Regions from separate parts of the Enterobacter hormaechei subsp. xiangfangensis genome, predicted to be linked through region 1. Evidence: predicted binding sites of a transcription regulator. Region 1 holds the regulator's gene; the other holds the start of a gene.
The links. Region 1 encodes CRP, which controls carbon source genes, mostly activating them, when cyclic AMP is high. Its sites were predicted from a motif close to ATGTGANNNNNNTCACAT; they were not measured.
Positions count from the first base shown of each region.

Region 1 (4,289 bases):
CTGTTCCCGCCACAGCCAGAACCAGAACCAGTTAAACAGCCCGTACCACAGCGTGCCGAGGGCGTAGATTAGCAATGGCTCCCACACCGGCATGTTGCCTGCAAGGCTTAAGGTGAAGATGGCGGCAATCAGCGACGCGGGAAGCAGGCGGGCGTGTAGCGAGCTGATTTCGGCGGTGACGCCGAGCGTCATCGCCAGCACGGTCAGGATCAGAGGCAGAGGAATGTCGCGGGCCAGTAAGAGCTGTACGGCAAGGCTACAGCCGGCAAACAGGCAGCCGCCAATAATCAGACGTTTAAAAAAGCGTTTATGCGGCGTATCCAGACCGGCAATGTTGCAGCAGGCGGGCACGAGGGAAAACAGCAGGCCTTGCTGAAGATGTCCGAGGATCAGGCCCACGGCCACGGGAAGACACAACACCAGCGTTTGTCGCAGTGCGTAGTTAACTTCCGGGTGATAGATCAGCCTGCGCCACATGAGGAGTAGAGACAAAAACGGCGTGCCACCCTGCGGCGGCACGCCGTTTGACCGGAATTAACGGGTCCCGTAAACCACGATGGTTTTACCGTGGGCGGAGATCAGGTTCTGATCTTCCAGCATCTTCAGGATACGGCCCACTGTTTCACGGGAGCAGCCGACGATCTGACCGATTTCCTGGCGGGTAATTTTAATTTGCATACCGTCAGGGTGGGTCATGGCGTCTGGCTGTTTCGCCAGGTTCAACAGCGTCTGCGCGATACGACCGGTTACGTCCAGGAAGGCGAGGTTACCCACCTTCTCAGAGGTCACTTGCAGACGGCGTGCCATCTGGGAAGAGAGACGCATCAGGATGTCAGGGTTGACCTGAATCAGCTGACGGAATTTCTTATAAGAAATTTCAGCCACTTCACATGCTGTTTTTGCACGAACCCAGGCGCTACGTTCCTGGCCTTCTTCAAACAGGCCCAGTTCACCGATAAAATCGCCCTGGTTCAGATAAGAAAGGATCATCTCTTTCCCTTCTTCATCTTTGATCAGCACGGCCACCGAGCCTTTAACGATGTAATACAACGTTTCCGCTTTTTCACCCTGGTGAATCAGCGTGCTCTTTGATGGGTACTTATGAATGTGGCAATGAGACAAGAACCATTCGAGAGTCGGGTCTGTTTGCGGTTTGCCAAGCACCATGCGCTGTTATCCTCTGTTATAAGCTGTCACCAGAGTCATAAGATGCATCCGGACTCTGGGGTTGCAATCGAATTCTTACCCATACCTGGGAAGTCGGCTGTCGTAACGTTTCGCAGCCAGTAAAGTTTGATGTCCTCTGCATACATGTGTAACGTCAATGTATTACTGTAGCATCCAGAGTGTTTTAGCATAGCTTTCGCCGCGTGTCTCCTGGTGTCTCGCTTCAGCATGACGCAGGTCGCCTTCCGTTGCGAGAAATGTAACGTACACGTAATCTGTCATAAAAAATGCAACGTTGGAGTGAGTGAATATGCAAGCGCGTGTGAAATGGGTTGAAGGGTTAACGTTCCTGGGCGAGTCTGCTTCCGGGCACCAGGTTTTGATGGATGGCAACTCCGGCGATAAAGCGCCAAGCCCGATGGAGATGGTGCTGATGGCGGCGGGCGGATGCAGCGCGATCGACGTGGTGTCGATCCTGCAAAAAGGCCGTCATGACGTGACCGATTGTGAAGTGAAGCTGACGTCAGAACGTCGCGAAGAGGCGCCACGCCTGTTCACGCATATTAATCTGCACTTTATCGTCACTGGCAAAGAACTGAAGGATGCGGCGGTCTCGCGTGCGGTTGACCTGTCTGCGGAGAAATACTGCTCTGTGGCGTTAATGCTGGAGAAAGCGGTAAAAATCACCCATTCGTATGAAGTGATAGAGGCTTAATTATTGGGGCATCGTGCGTGTTGATGCCCTCACCCTAACCCTCTCCCACGGGGAGAGGGAACATGTTCACGCGATTTGCTTTCCTTCCATCAGCCGCTGCACCAGCGGTGTCATGATAAGTTCCATTGCCAGCCCCATTTTTCCCCCGGGCACCACTAACGTATTCATGTGCGAAATAAACGAACCCTGTAGCATCGCCAGCAGCCAGGGGTAATCAATGCCTTCCAGGTTGCGGAAGTGGATCACCACAAAGCTCTCGTCCAGCGACGGGATGCTTTTTGCAGCGAACGGGTTAGAGGTGTCCACGGTGGGGACGCGCTGGAAGTTAATGTGGGTTCGGGAGAACTGCGGCGTCAGGAAGTTGATGTAATCTTCCATGGAGCGCACCACCGAGTCCATGACCGCCTCTCGCGAATGGCCGCGCTCGCTCATGTCACGCGTCAGCTTCTGGATCCACTCAAGGTTAACAATCGGCACCACCCCCACCAGCAAATCCACGTGGCGCGCCACGTCGTGCTGAGGCGTCACCACGCCGCCGTGCAATCCTTCGTAAAACAGCACGTCAGTCGGTTCCGGCAGCGGCTGCCAGGGCGTGAACGTGCCGGGGACCTGGTTCCATGGCACGGCTTCATCGTAGGTGTGGAGATACTTGCGGGACTGCCCGGTACCGCTTTGCCCGTATTCACGGAAGGTTTGCTCCAGCAGGCCGAAGTCATTGGCCTCCGGGCCGAAGTAGCTGATGTGTTTACCCAGATCGCGCGCCTTGCGGATGGCCATATCCATCTCCGGGCGCGTGTAGCGGTGAAAGCTGTCGCCTTCTACCTCGGCCGCCCGTAAGTTAAGCTGGGCGAAGATCTTGCGGAAGGCGAGGCTGGTGGTAGTGGTTCCCGCCCCACTCGAACCCGTAACGGCAATAACCGGATGTCTGGCAGACATAGCAACTCCCTGACTGGAAAAGTGTAAAGATCAGCCATGAAACGCGTTGCGGGGCATGATATTGACCGTCTCATGCAGTTCGGACCATACCAGCACCACGTCGCCGCTTTTAAGCTGGCGCTTAACATCGTTGACCTTTTGTTCAAGCGAACGTTCATGTTCACCATAATCGGTGCCTTCGCGCAAGACAAAGCTTTCAATCAGATTATCGAGCGTGTCGGGAGAGAGATCCTGCCAGGGAATAATCATTTTTTACCGTCCAGATAGGCCGTTAACCAGTCGGGAATACGCGTCTCAAGCCACATTTTTGGCCGACGCAGCGTGCCGCCGACAAAACCGACGTGTCCCCCGAATTGGGTGAGCTGATACTCCACGTTGGCCGGCAGATGATCGGGCGCCGGGATCGAGTGATGATCCATAAACGGATCGTCTTTGGCGTGGATAATCAGCGTGGGTTTCGTGATTTGATTCAGTAAAGGCATGGCGCTGCACTGACGGTAATAGTCAATCGCATCGGCAAAACCGTGAATTTTCGAGGTGATCAAATCATCAAACTCGCGCAGGCGCTTCACGCGTTTGAGCTGTTGCAGCGTCACAGGCAGCGTATCCGGATAGGCCTTCAGCTTGCGCGCGGCGTTGGCTTTCAGCAGGTTGAGCAGGTAGCGCTGGTACACTCGCGAAAAGCCCTTTTCCATATGATAGCTGCACTGCTCCAGCATAAACGGCGCAGAGACAATCACCGCCGCATCCAGCGGTACGGCGTCGCTCTCCTTCGCCAGCAGACAGGCCAGCATATTGCCGCCCAGCGAATACCCCACCGCTGCCGTTGGCGCCTCGCCGAAATTGTCTCTTAGCCAGCGCAGGAACCAGGTGCCGTCCTCGGTTTCACCCGAGTGATAAATGCGTTTCTGACGATTAGGCTCGCCGCTGCATCCGCGAAAATGCATCACCACCCCAAGCCAGCCGCGGGCTTTCGCCGCCTCAATGAGTCCGTGTGCGTAAGGGCTGTGCAGGCTGCCTTCCAGACCGTGAAACACTACCAGACGGGGTTTATGTCTGGCCCGATCCGGATCTTCGCTCCAGGCGAGATCCAAAAAGTCGCCATCCGGCAAATCCAGGCGTTGCCAGTGCGGGGTGAACTGTACCTTGCGGCGGATCAGGCGCGGCAGCATGGTTTGCAGGTGAGGGTTAGCCACACCGCGCATGGGCACGAACTCTGCGCTCTCTTCGGCTGCAATGTCGAAGTCTGAGGGAATGATTTGGGTCATAAGGGCGATGCTGATTCTTGTCAGAAATTAACTATACCTTCCGAATTGTACCCCGTTTAGCCCGTTTTTCCGAAACATGAACTGATCCCGATCACAAATATTTACCTTGATTATTACTCTCAGGCTAATGATTTGCCTCTACGCTTAATTGATGCCTTTCTCACCAGAGCGCACACTTTACTCAACGTTAAGCAAATCAGAAT
Region 1 covers NZ_CP017183.1:4,228,976-4,233,264, reverse strand. Annotated here, with positions in the region: gene BFV63_RS20320 (YccS/YhfK family putative transporter) at 1-477, opposite strand, end outside; gene crp (cAMP-activated global transcriptional regulator CRP) at 535-1,167, opposite strand; gene BFV63_RS20310 (OsmC family protein) at 1,478-1,882, shown strand; gene BFV63_RS20305 (phosphoribulokinase) at 1,949-2,818, opposite strand; gene BFV63_RS20300 (YheU family protein) at 2,849-3,067, opposite strand; gene BFV63_RS20295 (hydrolase) at 3,064-4,086, opposite strand.

Region 2 (4,289 bases), 1.4 Mb from region 1:
GGGAGTTTATCTATGGAGGAACGGAGACGTTGATGGATCAGCGTTTCCCGAAACAGGCCTACTGGTCCACGTGGATCTTCTTCGCCGGGATTGCCGTTGTGGTCCTGCTGGGTGCGCTGCCCGAGCTGCGTCCGGCGTTTGAGATCAAAGGGAAAATGACAGCACTGTCGATGAACCTTGTCATTCAAATGATGATGCTGATCGCCGGGGCCATCATGCTGATGACCTGCAAGGTAAATGCGTCGGCCATTTCAAACGGGGCGGTATTTAAGGCGGGGATGGTCGCGATTTTCTCGGTGTTTGGCGTGGCGTGGATGAGCGATACCTTTTTTCAGGCGCATCTCGACGAGCTGAAAATGGCGCTGGAGGGGGTGGTGAAGAGTCATCCCTGGACGTATGCCATCGTGCTGTTCCTGGTATCAAAACTGGTCAACAGCCAGGCTGCGGCCTTGACCGCGGTCGCCCCGATGGGGTTGATGCTGGGCATCGAGCCGAAAATGCTGGTGGCCTTCTTCCCGGCATCCTACGGCTACTTTGTGCTGCCGACCTATCCGAGCGATCTGGCCTGTATCGGGTTCGATCGCTCCGGCACCACCCGCATCGGTAAATTCATCATCAACCACAGCTTTATTCTGCCGGGGCTGATTGGCGTCAGCTGTGCCTGCGTGGTGAGCTATCTGCTGGTACAGACGTTCTTCTGATCCTTCTGCGGGCGACAGGCTCTGTCGCCCTTCGACGTAAAAGCAGAAAAGGGTTTCTAATTTTAAAACATCGGTTTATTTTAGTGTGACTCACCCTGCGGTGTGAAGCGGAGTTCAATCAGCGCGATCGCTTTCTGGATCGCGCGGAGCGTAACCGGGTCCGCCGCAGCAGGATGGTTGGTGAAATCGATGTTTTTCAGTTGGGTCGACATCTTTTCGCGTACCTCAACCGGCGCGATAACGTCAATCACATCAAGGATTTGTTTGATAACCAGCTGGCAGGCGACGACGTCAGATACCAGTTCCTGATCGGCGCTCAGGTTTTGTGACATGGGGTTCTCCTTATTCAAAGGCCGCCATAGTAGCAAAACAGACGCCCTTCCATCTCCCTCTCGTCGTCCGCAGACATAAAAAAACCTGCCGAAGCAGGTTTTTTTATCAGAACATCGCACCCGGTGGGACGTCTTTAAACGTTGTGCAGTAGTTTGCCCACATGCTTTTCAGGATTTTGCGCAGTTTCATTATGTTGCTCCAGTAACGTGTTATGCAGGTGTTATTGTCAATACGCTTATAATATGACCACCATCACAAAAATCAACCATTTTGTGACCTGCATCACGGTTATTAAACCCTCAGTGCTGCTGGTTTGTTAAAAAAAGCCATGATAAATCTGCACGTTACAGTCTTATAAATTCCAGTAAATGTTTATAAAATTTTTTGAGCGGGCAGGAAGAGAATGAGTGAAAACGTATCCGGCAAAGAGAGCCGTGGATTATCGCCTGCGGCGCTGCTGGTGGCCGGTGCTTTCTTTATGGAGTTTCTGGACGGGACGGTGATTGCCACCGCGCTGCCGGACATGGCAAAAAGCTTCGGTGTACAGGCCGTGGATCTGAATATCGGCATCAGCGCCTACCTGATCACCCTGGCCGTGCTGATCCCCGCCAGCGGCTGGATCGCCGACCGCTTCGGCGCGCGAAAAGTGTTTGCCCTCGCGCTGGCAATCTTCACGCTGGCCTCGGTATTTTGCGGCCTGTCCACCACGCTCGATCAGTTCGTCGCGATGCGCGTCCTTCAGGGCATGGGTGGCGCGCTGATGGTGCCCGTGGGTCGCCTGGCCGTGCTACGCACCACGCCAAAACATCAGCTCATCACGGCAATCGCCACCCTGACGTGGCCTGCGCTGGTCGCGCCGATCATCGGCCCGCCGCTGGGTGGGTTCATTACCAGCTATGCCGACTGGCGCTGGATCTTCTTTATTAACGTGCCGCTGGGGATAATCGCCATTTTGCTGGCACTGCGCATCATTCCAGACCTGCATGAAGATACGCGCCGACCGTTTGATTTACCGGGTTTTGTTGTCACCACCCTTGCCATGGTGAGCCTGGTTTATGCGATGGAGTTGATGGGCGCAGAGCCTCTGCGAACAGGATTAACCGCCACGCTGTTTATCGTCGGTATCGTCGCGTTAAGTCTGGCACTGCGTCACTTTAAGCGGACAACCTGGCCGATGATCAGACTCGATGCGATGCAGGTGCCGACGTTTCGCGTCACCCTGTATGGCGGATCGCTGTTTCGCGCCTCCATCAGCGCGGTTCCGTTCCTGTTACCGCTGATGTTCCAGGTCGGCTTTGGCATGGACGCGTTCCATTCGGGCCTGCTGGTGCTGGCGGTTTTCGTTGGCAATCTCACCATTAAACCGGCGACGACGCCGCTTATCCGCAGCCTGGGGTTTAAGCGGCTGTTGCTGATTAACGGTGCGTTGAATGTCCTGGCGTTGCTGGCCTGCGCGTTTCTGACGCCGCAGACGCCCGCGTGGCTCGTCATGCTGATCCTCTATCTGGGCGGCGTTTTCCGTTCGATTCAGTTTACAGCCATCAGTACGCTGGCTTTTGCGGATGTGCCATCGGTGCAGATGAGCTATGCCAATACTCTGTTTTCAACCGCAACGCAGCTTGCCGTGGGGCTTGGGATCACGCTCGGGGCGATTGGTATTCGTATCGGGGAAAAAGTCAGTGAGGCGATGGGGATTGCCGGCATGCCGGGAATGAGCTTCCGGCTGGCATTTGTGGCGATCGCACTAATCTGCCTGGTGGGAATGGTTGACACGCTGCGTCTGACCAAAGATGCAGGCAGCGCGGTCTCATCGAAAAAGTAACGCTATCTGCCGGGCAGGCAACGCACCGCCCGGCAAAACGGAATCAGCCAACAATACCGCGCACGAAGGCTTCGATCTCTTTGTCCTGGCAGTTCTCGAAGAAGCACTGCTGGAAGCGCTGGCCTGAGACGGCGGTTTTAACCAGCTCAGGATCGATTGCTCGCAGGGTATCCAGATAGTTTTCTTTCACCACCGCCGCTTTCACCTGGTTCAGGATCCCGGCGTTACGCACCTGCGGCTCTTTACGCTCTGGTGGATAACCTTCGCCATTGCGTCCGGTAAACGCTTTCTCAAAGATAAAGCGTACGTTCAGTTCTGCCCCCCAGCCGAAGCCCTTTGCAAAAGGCAGAGAAAGCGCGTTACCGTTGTTGATTTGCGCAAACAGGAAGGCATCCGCAGGATCGATGCAGTAACCGCAAATCACACCCGGATGGATGTTCAGGGACATCAACGCGCCCTGCCCGGTACCGCAGCCGGTGACAACAAAATCGACAGCTTTAGCGTTAAGCAGAATGCTCGCCATGATGCCCAGGTGAATATAGGTGAGATGATGATCGTTCTCATCACTCATACCGACGTTATAGACCGGGAAACCTTTCTCATCAGCAACGGCTTTCAGCTCATTAAGGATGATGGGATTTTTAGCGGCCTGGCTGTTTTCCATCATCAGTGCAATTTTCATCTTGTCTCTCCTGAATGCATGGCGGGCGATCCCGCTGTGGATACTTTTTCCACTTAACCTTACTATCAAACAAACACACTTTCAAATTAAGTGAAAACTTGTTTTAAAAAACAAAGATGCGCTCACAATTTCGCGCGGTGGCCCGGCTCGTTGCACAGTGAGAGGGCAGATCCTCCGGCTATTCCGGCCATTGCGTCACATCGCGTTGGTTACAATGGCGTATTTCCCGTCACGCAGAGTGAACCATGAAACGTATAATCATAGCCGGAACGATCCTGTTGCTCGCTGGGTGCAGTATCAACCGTCAGGCAGAAATCAGCAGTACGGATGCCCCAAACGGAATTGTGCGCCTCGACTATGGCCAGGCCATGCTGCAAAACGCCTGGTCTGATGAGTATGTTAATAACGGTACGGCAACCAAAGCCTGTCAACATATGGGCTACGCCACCGCGTCAGCCTACGGGCAGCCAATTAAAACCTGCACCCTGATCAGCGGTTCACTCTGTCTGAACGAAAGTGTGACCATTCAGTATAAATGTCAGGGATATGCTGTTACCTCTTCCAGCCAGAATCCGTGGTATTAACCGCTACTGCCAGTCACGCTGGCAGTTTATTTAATAAGAACTAAAACAATTCTCATTAATAAATATAAATAGCGGCAATGCGTTTTATTCCCATTCGTATTTTTAATAAAGAAATATTTATTTTACTTTTTGCAAATAATTAAATAACAAATTATAGTGTCGCTCAT
Region 2 covers NZ_CP017183.1:2,833,868-2,838,156, forward strand. Annotated here, with positions in the region: gene BFV63_RS13620 (anaerobic C4-dicarboxylate transporter) at 1-701, shown strand, start outside; gene BFV63_RS13625 (DUF2766 family protein) at 782-1,033, opposite strand; gene azuC (stress response protein AzuC) at 1,140-1,223, opposite strand; gene BFV63_RS13630 (MFS transporter) at 1,438-2,856, shown strand; gene BFV63_RS13635 (RpiB/LacA/LacB family sugar-phosphate isomerase) at 2,900-3,538, opposite strand; gene yecR (YecR family lipoprotein) at 3,784-4,122, shown strand.
Region 2: a site for CRP is predicted at 1,275-1,292, ahead of azuC (stress response protein AzuC). Genes of this name have one in related genera too.